DNA from 4 places in the Stappia sp. ABD4_338 genome. Region 3 is predicted to be linked to each of the others. Evidence: riboswitches for the same ligand, from Rfam matches in the RefSeq annotation. Region 3 holds a riboswitch; each other region holds the start of a gene.
What was found. A riboswitch is a leader RNA that binds a small molecule or an ion and turns the genes downstream of it on or off. The one in region 3 is predicted to bind cobalamin.
Positions count from the first base shown of each region.

Region 1: it holds a riboswitch for cobalamin, as region 3 does, so the genes downstream of both, ACYX4S_RS08765 (ABC transporter substrate-binding protein) here and cobU (bifunctional adenosylcobinamide kinase/adenosylcobinamide-phosphate guanylyltransferase) in region 3, are expected to answer to the same signal.
Region 2: it holds a riboswitch for cobalamin, as region 3 does, so the genes downstream of both, ACYX4S_RS07500 (DUF4198 domain-containing protein) here and cobU (bifunctional adenosylcobinamide kinase/adenosylcobinamide-phosphate guanylyltransferase) in region 3, are expected to answer to the same signal.
Region 4: it holds a riboswitch for cobalamin, as region 3 does, so the genes downstream of both, nrdH (glutaredoxin-like protein NrdH) here and cobU (bifunctional adenosylcobinamide kinase/adenosylcobinamide-phosphate guanylyltransferase) in region 3, are expected to answer to the same signal.

Region 1 covers NZ_CM149982.1:1,887,957-1,891,712, reverse strand. The annotation lists gene ACYX4S_RS08770 (FecCD family ABC transporter permease) at 1-866, opposite strand, end outside; gene ACYX4S_RS08765 (ABC transporter substrate-binding protein) at 863-1,876, opposite strand; cobalamin riboswitch at 2,021-2,225, opposite strand; gene ACYX4S_RS08760 (acyl-homoserine-lactone synthase) at 2,564-3,217, opposite strand; gene ACYX4S_RS08755 (helix-turn-helix transcriptional regulator) at 3,329-3,756, opposite strand, start outside.
Region 2 covers NZ_CM149982.1:1,627,107-1,630,862, reverse strand. The annotation lists gene cbiQ (cobalt ECF transporter T component CbiQ) at 1-455, opposite strand, end outside; gene ACYX4S_RS07510 (cobalt ABC transporter permease) at 459-1,091, opposite strand; gene cbiM (cobalt transporter CbiM) at 1,088-1,714, opposite strand; gene ACYX4S_RS07500 (DUF4198 domain-containing protein) at 1,744-2,541, opposite strand; cobalamin riboswitch at 2,705-2,920, opposite strand; gene ACYX4S_RS07495 (inositol monophosphatase family protein) at 3,046-3,756, opposite strand, start outside.
Region 3 covers NZ_CM149982.1:2,389,475-2,393,230, reverse strand. The annotation lists gene ACYX4S_RS10825 (ABC transporter permease) at 1-73, opposite strand, end outside; gene ACYX4S_RS10820 (VOC family protein) at 475-1,359, shown strand; tRNA gene ACYX4S_RS10815 (tRNA-Asn) at 1,511-1,585, opposite strand; cobalamin riboswitch at 1,774-2,010, shown strand; gene cobU (bifunctional adenosylcobinamide kinase/adenosylcobinamide-phosphate guanylyltransferase) at 2,170-2,712, shown strand; gene cobW (cobalamin biosynthesis protein CobW) at 2,709-3,756, shown strand, end outside.
Region 4 covers NZ_CM149982.1:3,750,386-3,754,141, reverse strand. The annotation lists gene ACYX4S_RS16865 (helix-turn-helix domain-containing protein) at 1-305, opposite strand, end outside; gene ACYX4S_RS16860 (MFS transporter) at 375-1,781, shown strand; cobalamin riboswitch at 1,872-2,063, shown strand; gene nrdH (glutaredoxin-like protein NrdH) at 2,168-2,389, shown strand; gene nrdI (class Ib ribonucleoside-diphosphate reductase assembly flavoprotein NrdI) at 2,398-2,814, shown strand; gene nrdE (class 1b ribonucleoside-diphosphate reductase subunit alpha) at 2,811-3,756, shown strand, end outside.

The sequences.
Region 1 (3,756 bases), 500 kb from region 3:
CGCGGGCCGACCAGGAAGCGCATCGCATGTGGAATGACCAGTCCCACGAAGCCGATTGCGCCGGCAATCGAGACAACGATTGCCGTCATGAAAGCAGCGGTCGCGATGAGGATGGCCTGCGCGCGACGTACGTCGATGCCGAGTGAGGCGGCACTGTCGGAGCCGAAGGTAAAGGCGTCGAGTGTTCGCGCGTGCCAGAGGGATATCGCGATCCCGAGGAAGGCCATCGGCAGGGCCAGTTGCACATCGGGCCAGCGTACGCCGGAGAGGTTACCGAGCAGCCAGAACATAATGCCGCGTGCCTGTTCCGCGCTGGCGGACTGCGCGATGATCAACGCCGTGAGGGCATTGAACATCTGCGATCCCGCAATGCCGGCGAGAATGATGATGCCGGCGCCCCGAACACCGACCCCTCCGCCGGCCGCTTTCGCCAGTACCGCAACAAGTGCGAAGGCGGCTAGCGCCCCGACAAATGCGCCTGCCGACATGCTGACGACGCCAGCTCCCACCCCCGCCACGGTGACCGTGACAGCTCCGGTGGACGCACCGGCCGAGATCCCGAGAAGGTATGGTTCAGCCAGCGGATTGCGCAGCAGCGCCTGCAGGATCATCCCGGACAGCGCAAGCCCGGCTCCGCCGCTGGCCGCGACAACGGCCCTGGACAGGCGATAGTGCCAGATGACGCTGGCCTGAATGGGGTCGAGCGTCTGATCGGAAAATCCGAGCTTTGCCGAAAGCACCTGGAGAACGGTCGAGAGCGGGATACGGGTTTCTCCAACAACCGTTGCAAGGAGAAGCGCAGCGGCCAGCAATGGGGGAGCCAGCCACAGCCATCTCACGGAGCGGACCGCTGCGCTGCCCGTCATTGGGCGAGACCGTATCCGGACAGGGCTTGTGCCAACGCCTCGAGCGCGAATATGGAGCGCACCGACGGATCCATCGCGTTGGCGTCTATGACGATGATACGCCCTTCCTTCACGGCTTCCATTTCCCGCGTCAGAGGGTCGCTCGCGAGAAACTCCCGCTTGATCGCGATGTCATCGGCCGGAAAGCGGCGGCGATCCATATCTGCCGCGACGATGAAGGTGGGGTCGGCGGTTGCAATCGTTTCCCAGCCAACCGTCGGCCATTCCTCGTGGGAGGTTACGACGTTTGAGACACCCAGGGTGGAGAGCATCCAGCCGGGAACCGCGTTGACGCCGGCGACATAGGGATCGATCGCGAGATCCGCGGACGAGTACCAGAACACACCGGACACATTGTCGGGAAGATCGAGATCGCGCGCCATCTTGACGGCGGCGATTTCGCGGGCCTTCAGCTCGGAGACGAGCTCCTCGCCGCGATCGGAAACGTCGAAGATCAGGGCGAGCTCCTTGATGCCCTGGTAGAGCAGGGCGGGGTCGTACATGACCGAGCGTTCGCCATCCATGGTCTGCGTGTTGTCCTTGCCGACGCATTCGGTCGGCATGATCCAGCTCGGGATCTTCGCATCGTCGAACATCTCGCGCGTGCCGACGACACCCTGCGGCCCGATCATCCACTCATAGGCCGTCACGACAAGCTCGGGCCGCTTGGCCAGGACGCTCTCGAAACTCGGGGCGTTGTCCGAAAGGCGCTCGATCCTGGAATTGACCTCCGCGAACTCGGGCAGAACCGGGTTTATCCAGAGTGCGGTCCCGGACACCTTGTCCGCGAGGCCGAGCATGTAGAGGATTTCCGTCGTGCTTTGTCCAACGCTGACGACACTCTCTGGCGCCCGCTCGAAGGTAATCTCATGCCCGCAGCTCGACAGGGTCAACGGATACCGGGTGCTTTCAGCCTGTCCGTACGAAACGGAGGCGAACAGGGCTGCGACCGTTAAAAGGGGAAAACGCATCGTGTCTCCTCGTGATGCAGTTCGAATGGCTCGAACAACGAGGGAGTTGACGCAGACGAGGGCATGGCGACGACGGACTGGCGGTCATTGCCGTTCAGAACTCGCCGGAGACGAGCTCAACCTCGCCGACACACCTCGTCCGGCTCGTTGGTCGTTGTCCCGGCAGGTCTCCTGGCTTGCGGCTCGAGCGTCCTCCGTCACCTTCCCGGCGTTTGGCCAGTGGCATTGACGGTGGACTTGCCGCTTACAGTTGCGAGGGCAGCCCCGGTTTTGGCCCCTGATGGGTAATCCGCACCGTGTTCCCTTTTCATCCGCGCTCAATTGGCGGAACCGTGACACGCTTCTTTTAGGCGAGAGGTGATCGGAGAGGCAAGGGCCTTCATCTGCTGGTTGAAAAGGCTCTCGGGGATGCGTATTCCGCGCTGCACGTCAACTTCTGTCTGGCCGGCCGCGCGAGTATGAGGGGGGTACCGCCGCCAAGACGCGTCCTGGGTGCCCCGCTCATCTGGTTGTCCGCACACGTAAATTAGCCCTGTTCTGGCTTTGCGGCACCGCTGGTACTGCACCGAGGATCCACCTCTGATCACTCTGCAGGACAGACTTCGGATCTAGTTCCAAATCACGAGATGACGCTGGCGAGCACCCGCCAGCGTCTTGTGTCTAAGCCGTTCCTTGCTGCGGGAGACTTTATGCGAGCAATGCCGCCAAGGGGTCTGTCGGAGCCGGCTTTTCGAGCACCCGGCCTGTGATGCCACTTGCTTCCCGAAGAGAGGAGATCATTTCTGCGTTCGTGTCGAAGAGCCCGGCGTAGGCCATCACCTTTCCATACCTCTTCGGAACACCGATCGTGTTGGCAGCACAGTTTGCCCGCTTGAACAATCGCGCCATAACAGAATCGTAGACAGAAACGATGCTGGTCAGTCCCACGAGCATCCCGACTTCCGCCATTCCGATCAGCAGCTCGCCCGTGACCTCATTGACGTTTCCGCGGCCTCGTCCCGCACAGGCATAGTCGGGATCGATCGAAAATCGCGAGCTCTCCCAAATCAGAGGGTCTGCCACTTCAAGATCGTCCGGAAGCAGGTCCGAGAACACATCGCGGAGCATGTTGGGGCCAGTGGTTGGCAGCAGGCGAACAGATCCCCGCACGTCCTGGGTTTCCGGGTTGATCGACATCACGTACAGCGGATTGCACTGGTCGAACACATCGATCTCCCATCCGTCTTCGACGGTCACAGCCCAACGAAGCCGGTCATGGAAAACCTGAGCCCGGATCGTGTGCATCCGGTCGATTTCAAACGGATGCTGAATGCGGTCAATTCCCTGGATAAGTCTGATCATTTCAACCTCCCCTTGCTGGAATGGTGCAATTTTTGCAAAGGGATTTTTTCTATAATACTCCGTAAAATGGCAGGGTTGAGTAGTTTTTGGAATGGCGGAAACCTGAGGGGTTTAAATCAATCCCAAGCGAATTGCTCTAGTCACGGTGTGGGTTGTGTTCAGTGCGTTCAATTTTCTTCTTGAAATTTCCATGTATGACTTCACAGTTCCTTTGCGAAGATTCATTATGATCGCTATGTCTTCGTAAGTTTTCCCCTCAGCTGCCCATTGCAGGCATTCGAGTTCGCGTGGCGACAGCCGTGGAATCTGTTGCTCAGCTCCATTGATGCGAAGGATCATGTCGTGTGTTGCTGCCGCAACGATCTGGAACTCTCGCATCAGATGCTTTCGCATCAATGCCCATTCGTTTCCGTCATCATTGCTTGTGATTGAGAGCATGGCTATCGCGCCGTGTGCCCCGCGGATCGGAATGGTCAGCCCCTGCGATCCAACACCGAATTCATTGGCCTCCCCAAAAAAGCGTTTTGTCTCGGGCTTGG
Region 2 (3,756 bases), 760 kb from region 3:
GGTGTCCTGAGCCTGTGCAGCGCATGTCCGAGCGTCACCGGCTCCAGCGTTCCCACGAGCACCATGAGCATCAGGATGACCGCATTGGCCTTGAGCGCGATCTCCGCTGCCTTCAGAGCGCCCTCGAGCGAGAACGGAAAGCCGAATACGAAGAAGAGCGGCGTGCCCGGAACCGTGAACGGCAACAGCACGAGCATGAAGATGATAAAGCCGTCCATCGCCGCCATGCGCCGCAGCGTTCCCTTCAGCGGCAGACGGGTGGCGAGCAGCATGGCCAGCGAAACGCCGAAGCCGAGCGCCAGCACGGCCAGGCTCTTGAGGCTGACGACAAGGACCGCGAAGAACAAGGCGGCCAGAAGCCGGCTTCTCGGGTCGAGACCGTCCAGAAAGTTTTCGGTACGCGCGCCGTCCGCACCGATCAGAACCTTCGGACCCGACGAGACGAGGTGTCCCATCGGTCAGGTTCTGGCCATCTTGCGCCGCGCGGCGACATAGAAGAACACGCCGAACAGACCGGCGATATAGCCCATCCCGCCAAGGATCGTCTGCAAGTCGTTCTTCTCCTTGTAGGCGGCGATCTCGCGGCGCAAGGGCGTGACCTCCCTGTGGATCATCTCGCGAAGGAGTTCCCGGTTTTCAGCCAGAACCGCCGCATCGGCCGCGGCACTATTCGTGTTCGCCGCAACGGATACGCTTCCGGCTCCCGGGCTCTTCGCCGCATCACCGGACACGCCGGGGGCCGTGGCCGACCCGGCTCCTGCAATCCGGGGCAGTTCCTCCAGGCCCATGCGAACCTCGGCGACGTGCCCTGCCCCCAGGTTCGCCCTGAACACATGCACAACCCGGCTAGTCGGCGTGAACGAGAAGAAGCCGTCCTCGTCGGTCGTTGCCTCGCCGAGCTTGGCGCCGTCCTCGTCGAACACCTCGACCAGCGTGTTTGCGGCCATGTCACCGTTCGAGAAGCCGACTTCCCCCTCGATCATGCTGCCGCTTGCAAAGACCGAGGCAATGACCTTGTGGGCAAGGGCCGACTGGAAGGAGGCCAGGGCGAAAACCAGTCCGACGATGACGGACACTGTCACCTGTTTCATGCGACGCTCTCCGAAGATGCCTGCAGTCCGATAAAAAGCTCCGGCTTGACCTTGCGCGCCAGGTAGACGGCGAAGCCGGTGAGGATGCCCTCGATTGCCATGACCGGGATGTGGGCGAAGAACACGAGCTTGGCGGCGGGCATGAACTCCTCACCGCTCATGGCAAGCGAAAGGCCGACGAGGAGCGTCGTGAAGACGATCGAGAGCGCACCGCCAATTCCGCCCACGACGGCAGCGACAACCGGTGATCTCGCGGCCAGCCCCGACCGACACAGGTAGTAGACCGCCACCGCCGGCAGCGCGATGTTCACCGTGTTGACGCCCAGAACGGTAAGGCCGCCGAAGCCGAAGAAGATCGTCTGCAGAAGCAATCCGACGAAAAGCGCCGGAAAGGCAGCCCAGCCGAGCACGAGCCCGGCCAGACCGTTCAGGATCAGATGGACGCTCGAGGGCCCGATGGGCACATGGATCAGGGATGCCACGAAGAACGAGGCACTGAGCACTCCGGCCGCGGGGATTTTCTCCATGGGGAGCTTGCGCAAACCCATCGCGATGCCGCCGGCGGCCAGCACGGCCCCGGCAACCACCACACCATGCGACAGTGCGCCGTCGACGATATGCATGCACGCCTCCTCCGGCCCGGGCCTGCCCCTTACTCGACGTCGTAGGCGCGGACCCAGATAACCGCATCCTGGCTGAGTTCCTTGCCCTCATGCTCCTTCACGGGACCGGAACCAAGCGCCGCGAACCCCCAGAATCCCGCCTTGGGAATGCCGAAGGTGAAGTATCCGTTCTCGTCCGAGATCGCGACCACAGCACCGCCCGGCATCGGGGATGCCTTGGGCGCCACCGGCGTGTTTGCGTTCATGTCGGGCTCGGCCGCCATGTATTCGATCTCGATCTCGGCGCCGGGGACCGGCTTGCCCTCGGACAGGACACGCCCGGAGAACGTCGAGCCGGCAACGATGTTGGTCGGCCGGTTCAGCGGCAGGATCTCCGTGACAAGTCCCTGCGGCTCCATCCAGTCGGTCGGCATCTCGTTGCGGTTCACGTAGGACTTCGTGATCTGCTGGATGAAGATGTCCTCGCTCTCCTCGTAGTAGGGAGCGGGCTCCACGACGAGCACGTAGTCGCCGCTGCGTTTCACCGGCAGCGTCGCGTCGAAGGCCGCGGCCTCGTTCTCCGTTCCCGCGAAGGTGATCGGCTTCAGGGATCCCTTGAGATCGATCTTCTCGCCGCGATGGACGGCGTAGAACTGGATCGGGTCGCCCATGTCCATGACATGACCGTTCTCGAAGGGGTGCCAGAAGATGAGTTTGACCGGAACGTCACCTGCCTTTTGCAGGTTCACCTCGGGCGTATAGGCGAGCTGGAAATGCGCCTGCGCGGCAAGCGGAGCGAGAAGAGATGCGGCGCAAAGCGCACCGAGTCCGAGCCTCGAGAAATTCATGTAGCGTCCCTCTCAATGGGCCGCCGGCTTGAACAAGCCGGCACGGTCGACTGAAAGGACGATCGGGGAAGGATGCGGAAAGCGGAGACGGAATTCACCTGTCGCTCACCCGCGTGACGCTCACCCCGGCGTCCGGTTGCGGTGGTCACGAGGCTGCCCAAGGCAGATCGTGACATCAGCGGCAGGTCTCCTGGCTTGCGGGTCATCGCCTGAACCGGCCTTCCCGGCGCATAGCGCCAGTGGCATCGTCGGTTCCGGCTCTCCGCTCACAGTTGCGGGGGCAGCCACGGTTTCGGTCCCTGTTGGGTACGCCTCACCGTGTTCCCTTTTAATCCCAGGGCCAGACCTGACCCCGAGAACCGTTGACGCGACAACATGGCCCCGGCCGTTCCGGCTTGTCAATCACAAGTCGCGACCCAGTTGAGACACGCCGGGCAAGGCGACGCGTCAACATCGCCCGCATCAGCGCGGAACATCTACCGGGACACAGGAGAAGACCCTACGTCAGCCCTTGGTTGAAGCCATTCGCGCGACATCGAGCGCGACATCCCTGCTCGAAGCGATGATGAGCGGACCGTCACTGCGTGCCGGCAGATAGGGAGCGGTTCCTGCAACCGTTGCGTGCCCGCCCGCCTCGGCGACGATCAGCGCACCGGCGGCGTGGTCCCACGGCTTGGGTTCCGGAGAAACCGCGTAATCGGCGTAACCGAAGGCGATGGTGCGATACTCGTGGCAGGAGCAGCGCAGGGCCCGGGTCGGCCCGAGCGGAGCGAAGCGGGCCATCACCGGCGCCCGGTCCATCGGCTCGAACAGGTCGACCGGAACGAATCCCTGCAGCCGGCCCGCCGGCGGACGAGGCCGGGTCGTGAGACGGCGAGGCGTACGGCCGGGCGCCGAGAACCAGGCTCCCTGCCCCTTGTGCGCGACGATCCAGTCATCGAGGACCGGATCATACAGAAGGCCGAACACCGGCTGCCCGCGCTCGACAACGCTCAAGATGACGCCAAAGGCCGCGATACCCGACGCGAAATTGCTGGTTCCGTCGACGGGGTCGATGACCACACAGGTCTTCGCATCTTCCATCAGAGCAAGAAGATCGGGCGTCTCGGAGACCGCCTCCTCGCCGATCACGAGCGCGTCGGGAAGAAGATCGCGCGCGGCGATGGTGATTGCCGCTTCCGCCGCGTGATCGGCGATGGTCACGAGATCATCCGG
Region 3 (3,756 bases):
TCTCCAGGAGATCGGCGTCACCGGACAGGATAAGCCCGACTGCTTCCGCAAGGACGGACGAGAAGCTTTCCATATGCGCGTTTTCTCCCTCTCATGGGAAGAGATACATTATTTCGCACATATATCCATGTCACGTGACGTCTTTGCATCGCGTTTTTTACGCGGCGCGGCATTGAAAACCCGTTTTTCGCCAATGAACGACAGGTCATCCACGGATTTTCGAAATGCTCAGAATAAAAAAGCATAAAATGACACAAAAAGCAGGAGGGCCAATCCTTGGCAGGCCTTGATGTGTTCATGCGGTCACATGAAGCGATTGCGGCAGGTTTATCGTTCATGAAATGGAGACAATAAGCTCACGATTTACGCGATTGTCTTTGCGTCGGGGCGCTACCAGATTGAGGGCACATTCAGCGGCATCCGGTGTTGCGTGATCGCAATGACCGTCCGGCCGCGCGTGCACAGGAGCAGGAAATGTCAGTATCCAGCGAGCCGAAAAACGCTGCCGCCTTCAACATGGATGCGGTGCCCATGCGCGTCGGGCGCGTCGGCCTGAGGGTGCGGGACCTGTCCGCGACGGCGCGTTTCTATCGCGACGTGATCGGCCTGCAGGAACTGGAGCGTGTGGCGGGGCGTGTCGTTCTCGGTGCCGGTGCGGTGCCTCTGGTGGAGCTGGACGAGCGACCGGATCTCGCGCCAGTCAGCGCCCGCGAGGCCGGGCTCTTCCATACGGCGTTCCTGCTGCCGACGCGCGGCGATCTGGGGCGCTGGCTTTCTCACGCGGCCGGTCTCGGTGCGCGCATCGAAGGGGCGTCGGATCACATCGTGAGCGAGGCGGTCTATCTCAGCGACCCGGAAGGGAACGGCATCGAGGTCTATGCGGATCGTCCGGAGGCCGACTGGCGCACGCCGGACGGCACGGTGACCATGTCCACCGATCCGATGGACGTGGAGGGCGTGCTTGCCGCGGGCGAGGGGGCGGTCTGGCAGGGAATGCCGGAGGGCGGGCGTGTCGGGCACGTTCATCTCCGCGTCGGCGAGACCGGGGTGTCCGAGGGGTTCTACCGCGACGTGCTCGGCTTCGACATCAGTGCCCACTATCCGGGCGCAAGCTTCTTCGGATCCGGAGGATACCATCACCAGCTTGCCGGGAACGTGTGGGGCAGTCGTGGCGCGGGTGCGCGCGATCCGAACCGCGCCGGCCTGGACTTCGTGGAAATTCTTGCCAGGGATCCCGGGCATGTGTCGAGCGTGCGGGAGCGGGCCGGGGACGCCGGAGTGGCGTTGAACGAGGCCGGACAAGGCGGCGTCTCGCTTGCCGATCCGTGGGGAACACGGATTCATCTTCGTGCCGCCTAGGGGGCTGCCCCATAGAAGAGGCGTGTCCGGCGTGAAAGCGTCGAGGCCATCGGTCATCGTTCGCCTGCGGGAGTGCTCGCGGGCGGCGTGACTCGTCGTTCCGCGCTGATTGGCGGCTGTACGTTTGCGATGTGGGGGAGAAAGAGGGCAGTGGCTCCCCGGGCCGGATTCGAACCAGCGACCAAGCGGTTAACAGCCGCTTGCTCTACCACTGAGCTACCGGGGATCACTGTCGCGGCGCTCTTGAGCACCGCGTCGGTGGGAGGCGTATAGCAAACGCCGTGCGGATTTGCCAAGCCTTTTGTCGTCATGTTTTCCACAGAAGCGAAAAAATCGCGCCGGGCGGCGGCGGCGATTTGGTGCTGGTCAGGGGCTTCCAGGTCCCGGATCCGCTTGTTGTGTGGCGTTTGCCGGGCTAAGAATGAGGTCCGGTCCTTTCCGACGGACGAAGTCCGAGGGAGAGGGGAAAGTCGGAATACGGTGGGGGACGACCCAATTCGGGGTCCCGAATCCGTAGCTGCCCCCGCAACTGTGAGCGGCGAGCCTTCCTGCAGAGACCACTGGACGCTCCAACGCGGTTGGGCGCCCGGGAAGGGCAGGGCAAGGCGGCGACCCGCGAGCCAGGAGACGAGCCGGATGACACGCGGCGGAAATGAGCGCCGCGTCCCGAAACGTCACAGCCGTCGGGTGGACGGCAGGAGGCTCACATGACGCGTTTCCACGCGCTTCCTCATCATACCTTTTCCGTGATTCCACGGTCCGCCGAACAGGCTTCGTGTCATCCCGCGCACTGCCGCCGGGCCTGATACCGTGCGCTGCCGAAGCGTTCTGGTGACCGGAGGAGCCCGTTCGGGCAAGAGCTCCCACGCGGAGGCGTTGGTCTCCGCCAGCGGACTTGCACGCGTCTATCTCGCGACCTCCGTCGCCGAGGACGGCGAGATGCGCGCGCGTGTCGCCCGTCATGTGGAGGCCCGTGGGCTGGGGTGGGAGACGATCGAGGAACCCCTCGATATCGCCGGCGCGATCACGACCCGAAGCGCGCCCGGAACGGCCGTTCTCGTCGATTGCCTGACGCTTTGGCTCTCGAACCTGATGTTCCGCGATGCCGATCTTCCGGCCGAGACGGACCGCCTGGCGGCGGCGCTTCAAGCCGCTGGCGGGCCCGTGGTTCTGGTGACCAACGAGGTCGGCTCCGGCATCGTGCCCGACAATGCGCTTGCCCGCCGTTTCCGCGACGAGCAGGGGCGCCTCAATCGCAAGATCGCGGCGAGTGTGGAGGCGGTGGTTCTCGTCGCCTGCGGCTTGCCGCTCGTTCTCAAGCCGAATTCCCTCCAACCGGAGATTACCCTATGAGCACGCCTGCAAGCGGCAAGATCCCGGCCACGATCATCACCGGCTTCCTGGGGGCCGGAAAGACGACTCTTCTCTCCAACCTCCTGCGGGACGCGAAGGGCAAGCGCATCGCGCTCATCGTCAACGAGTTCGGCGACATGGGCTTCGACGGCTCGCTGGTGGACGGTTGCGCCGATCCCGATTGCGCGGCGGACGACGTGGTGGAACTGACCAACGGCTGCATCTGCTGCACGGTCGCCGACGACTTCCTGCCGACGATGGAAATGCTCGTCTCGCGCGACGAGGCGCCCGATCACATCGTGATCGAGACGTCCGGTCTTGCGCTGCCGCAGCCCCTGGTCAGGGCCTTTTCCTGGCCCAGCGTCAAGACACGCGTCACCGTCGATGCCGTTGTGACGGTGGTCGATGCGGCGGCCGTCGCCGAAGGGCGGGTGGTCGCGGACGAGGCCGCCCTTGCCGCTCAGCGCGCGGCCGACGAGGCGCTCGATCACGAAAGCCCGGTGGAAGAGCTTTTCGAGGACCAGCTCGTCTGCGCCGATCTCGTCGTGCTCAACAAAGCCGATCTCGTGGATGCGGACGCGCTCGCCCGCGTCCGCGAAACCGTCTCGGCGCGGGTGCGGCCGGCGGTCGAGATCGTCGCGGCGGAAAAGGGGTATCTTGCCGGCGATGTGCTGCTCGGGCGTTTCAGTGCCTCGGAGGAGGACATGACGGGCCGGGAAAGCCACCACGAAAGCCATCATCATCACGATGATCACGACCATGACGATCACGATCATGACCACCATCACCACGACCACGATCATGACGAGTTCGAGAGCCATGTGGTGACCTTGCCGGCCTTTGCCTCCCTGAAGGAACTCGAACAGCGCGTTGCCGCTGCGATGGCCATGCCCGGGGTGCTGCGCATCAAGGGAGCGGTGGAGATTGCGGGCAAGGCCGCTCCGGCAATGGTGCAGGCGGTCGGGCCACGCGTGGAGGCATGGTTTGCAAAGGATGCCCGCGCGCCGGGCCGGGTGGTTGTGATCGGTCTCGCCGGCTTCGACC
Region 4 (3,756 bases), 1.4 Mb from region 3:
GCGTCGCGCAGGCGGGTCAGGCCCCGGATCTGTTCGTCGAGCGCATCGGCGCGCAGATGCAGTTCGGCGCGCGGAACCCTGGGTGACCCGTCTCCGGCGAACATCGCCTTGATGTCGGCAAGCGAGAAGCCGGCGAGCTTGCCGAGAGAGATCAGGGCGAGCTGGGTCACGGCAGGCGCGTCGAACTGGCGTCGCAGGCCGTGCCGCGCCACCGAGCGGATGAGACCGATTTCCTCGTAGTAGCGCAGCGTCGAGGCGGGCAGGCCGCTGAGTTGTGACAGTGCGCCGATGTCGATGAGTTTCATGCTTGACCTCAAGTCGACTTGAAGTGGCAGATGTAGCGCCACTTCACTTCGATCACAAGGGTGGCACTCATGAGCGACACGACATCGGACCGGCCTTCCGTCCCCGTTCTTGCGGCACTTGCCGCGGCGACGCTCACCGCGTCGATGGGCATCAGCATCGCATCGGTTCTTCTTCCCGCGCTCACGCGCGGCTTCTCGGCCACGATCACCGGCGTTCAGTGGGTCGTGCTGGCCTATCTGCTGGCGGTGACGGTCACCATCGTGAGCGCGGGGCGGCTGGGGGACCTCTTCGGCCATCGCCGGGTCCTGATCGCCGGTCTTCTGGCGTTCATCGCGGCATCGGGCGTGTGCGCCATGGCTCCGAGCCTCGAGGTGCTCGTCGCGGGCCGTGCCGTGCAGGGTGCTGGCGGCGCCATCCTCATCGCCCTTCCCATGTCGATCGCGCGCGACCGGGTCGCGACGGAGCGGCTCGGCATGGCGATGGGCGTGCTCGGTACGATGTCGGCGACAGGAACGGCGCTGGGCCCCTCGCTCGGCGGAGCGATGCTCGCCTGGGCAGACTGGCGGGCGGCCTTCTGGCTTCTTGCCGGTTTCGCGCTTTTTACCCTTGTGTTGGCCGTTGCCTTCCTTGGGCGCGGCGCATCGCGCCGGCGCGCCTCGGCGCGCGATCTGGATGCTCCGGGAACCGTGCTGCTCGTCATTGCGCTGGCCGCCTATGCGCTTGCGGCCGAAGGCGGGGCGCCGGAGGTGCCGTTCGGCACGGGCACGCTCGTCGTGGGGGCCATGGTCGCCTTCGTCCTGTTCGTGCTGGTCGAGAGCCGCTCCGCCGCGCCGCTGGTGCCGATGCGGCTTCTGCGTGACCGCCGCACCGGCGCGGGTTTCGCGATGAACCTCCTGGTGGGAACGGTGATGATGTCCACGCTGGTCGTCGCGCCCTTCTATCTGGCGTTCTCGCTCGGACTGGACGAGGCGATGATCGGCCTTGTCATGTCCGTGGGGCCGGTCGTCGCCGCGCTTTCCGGCATTCCGGCGGGGCGTCTGACCGACCGGCTGGGCAGTGCGCGCGTCATGGTTCTCGGGCTGGTGCAGGCCATGGCCGGCCTGCTCTGCCTGGCGTTCCTGCCGAGGGTCTTCGGCGTACCGGGCTACATCGTCGCGCTGATCGTGCTGACCCCGGCCTTTCAGCTTTTCCTTGCGGCCAACAACACCGCCGTGCTCCTGGACGCCCCTGTCGAGCAGCGCGGACGTCTTTCCGGCCTGCTGGGCGTGTCGCGGAACCTCGGGTTGATGACCGGCGCCTCGGCCATGCCGGGCGTGTTCGTCGCGGTGCTGGGAACGGGAAACGCGGCCGAAGCCTCCACGGCGGAGGTGGCCCACGCCTTTTCCATGACCTTCGCCCTGGCCGCCGGACTGGCGCTGGTCACGCTTGCACTGGCTCTCTTCAGCCATGCGGGGCGGCTCTCCCGTGCCTCTTGAGAGCGTGCGGGGCGGTCCCGCTCCGGTCGGGCGACATGCGGGAGGCTGTTGAGAAGTCCACTACATGTTGACACCAGGGCGGTGCGGGTGCCTACATCGTGTTGTCTTGGTGTCCGCGATTCGTCGCGGCTGAAAAGGGAAGCCGGTGGGAAACCGGCACTGCCCCCGCAACTGTGAGCGGCAAGCCAAGGTCCGATGAGCCACTGGCGCGCAAGCGCCGGGAAGGTGGACCGAGGTGCTCGAGCCGCAAGTCAGGAGACCTGCCAGGACCTTGAGAGCGAACCCGGTCGGTGGGCCCGGAGGCGTCGTACGGTCGCGGTGTGTCCGCGCGCGTTCGCGTCCCCTTGTGCATCGGCCACGTCTTGGCAGAGATCCGGGGACACCTGATGAGCATCACCGTCTATTCCAAACCCGCCTGTGTTCAGTGCACCGCCACGACCCGCGCGCTTGCCGCGAAGGGGCTTTCCTACGAACTCGTCGACCTGACGCTCGACGAGGCGGCCATGGAGCGCGTGACCGGGCTCGGCTACCGCCAGGTGCCGGTCGTGATGGCCGGTGACGACCACTGGGCGGGCTTTCGTCCCGACAAGATCGCCGCGCTGCGCTGAGGCGGGACATGGGCGGGCTGGTCTTCTTTTCCTCGCGCTCCGGCAACACGGCGCGTTTCGTGGAAAGGCTCGGGATCGACGCGGAGCGGATCCCGATTGCCTCGTCCGCCCCCGTGCCCGCGCCGGCGCGGCCCTTCGTGCTGGTCACGCCCACCTTTGCCGATGGCACGGGGCGCGGTGCAGTGCCCAGGCAGGTGATCCGCTTCCTCAACAACCCCGACACGCGCGGCAGGCTTCGTGGCGTCATCGCCTCGGGCAACCGCAACTTCGGAGCGCTCTTCGCCCTGGCCGGTGACGTGATCGCGGAGAAATGCGGCGTGCCGCTGCTCTACCGCTTCGAGCTTGCCGGAACGACGAGCGATATCGCACGTGTCAGTGAAGGACTGGACAGGTTTTGGAAAACGCAACTCTCGAGCGCGACGTGAGCGAAGCGCCTCCGGCGCAGGCCGTTCCCACGGAATGGCAGGGGCTGGACTATCACGCCCTCAACGCCATGCTGAACCTCTATGACGATGCCGGGCGGATCCGTTTCGATGCCGACCGCATGGCCGCGCGCCAGTATTTTCTCCAGCACGTGAACCAGAACACGGTCTTCTTCCATTCGCTGGAGGAAAAGCTGCGGTACCTGGTGGAGGAGGGCTACTACGAGGCCGCCGTGCTTGATCTGTACGACCGGGCCTTCATCCTGGGGCTGTGGGAGGCGGCCTACAAGGTGAAATTCCGTTTCCCCACCTTCCTCGGCGCCTTCAAGTACTACACCAGCTACACCCTCAAGACGCGTGACGGGAAGCGCTACCTGGAGCGCTTCGAGGACCGGGTCGTCATGGTGGCGCTCACCCTCGCGCGCGGCGACGAGGCATTCGCGTCGCGGCTGATGCACGAGATCCTCGCCGGGCGCTTCCAGCCCGCGACGCCCACCTTCCTCAACGCGGGCAAGGCACAGCGCGGCGAGTTGATCTCCTGTTTCCTGCTGCGCATCGAGGACAACATGGAGTCCATCGGGCGCGCCATCAATTCCGCGCTCCAGCTCAGCAAGCGCGGCGGCGGCGTGGCCCTGATGCTCACCAACATTCGCGAGCACGGCGCGGCGATCAAGGGCATCGAGAACCAGTCCTCCGGCGTCATCCCGGTGATGAAGCTTCTGGAGGACAGCTTCTCCTACGCCAACCAGCTCGGCGCGCGTCAGGGCGCGGGCGCGGTCTACCTGCACGCCCATCATCCCGACATCCTGCGCTTTCTCGACACCAAGCGGGAGAACGCGGACGAGAAGATCCGCATCAAGACGCTCTCGCTCGGCGTCGTCATCCCCGACATTACCTTCGAGCTGGCGAAGAAGAACGAGGACATGTACCTGTTTTCGCCGCACG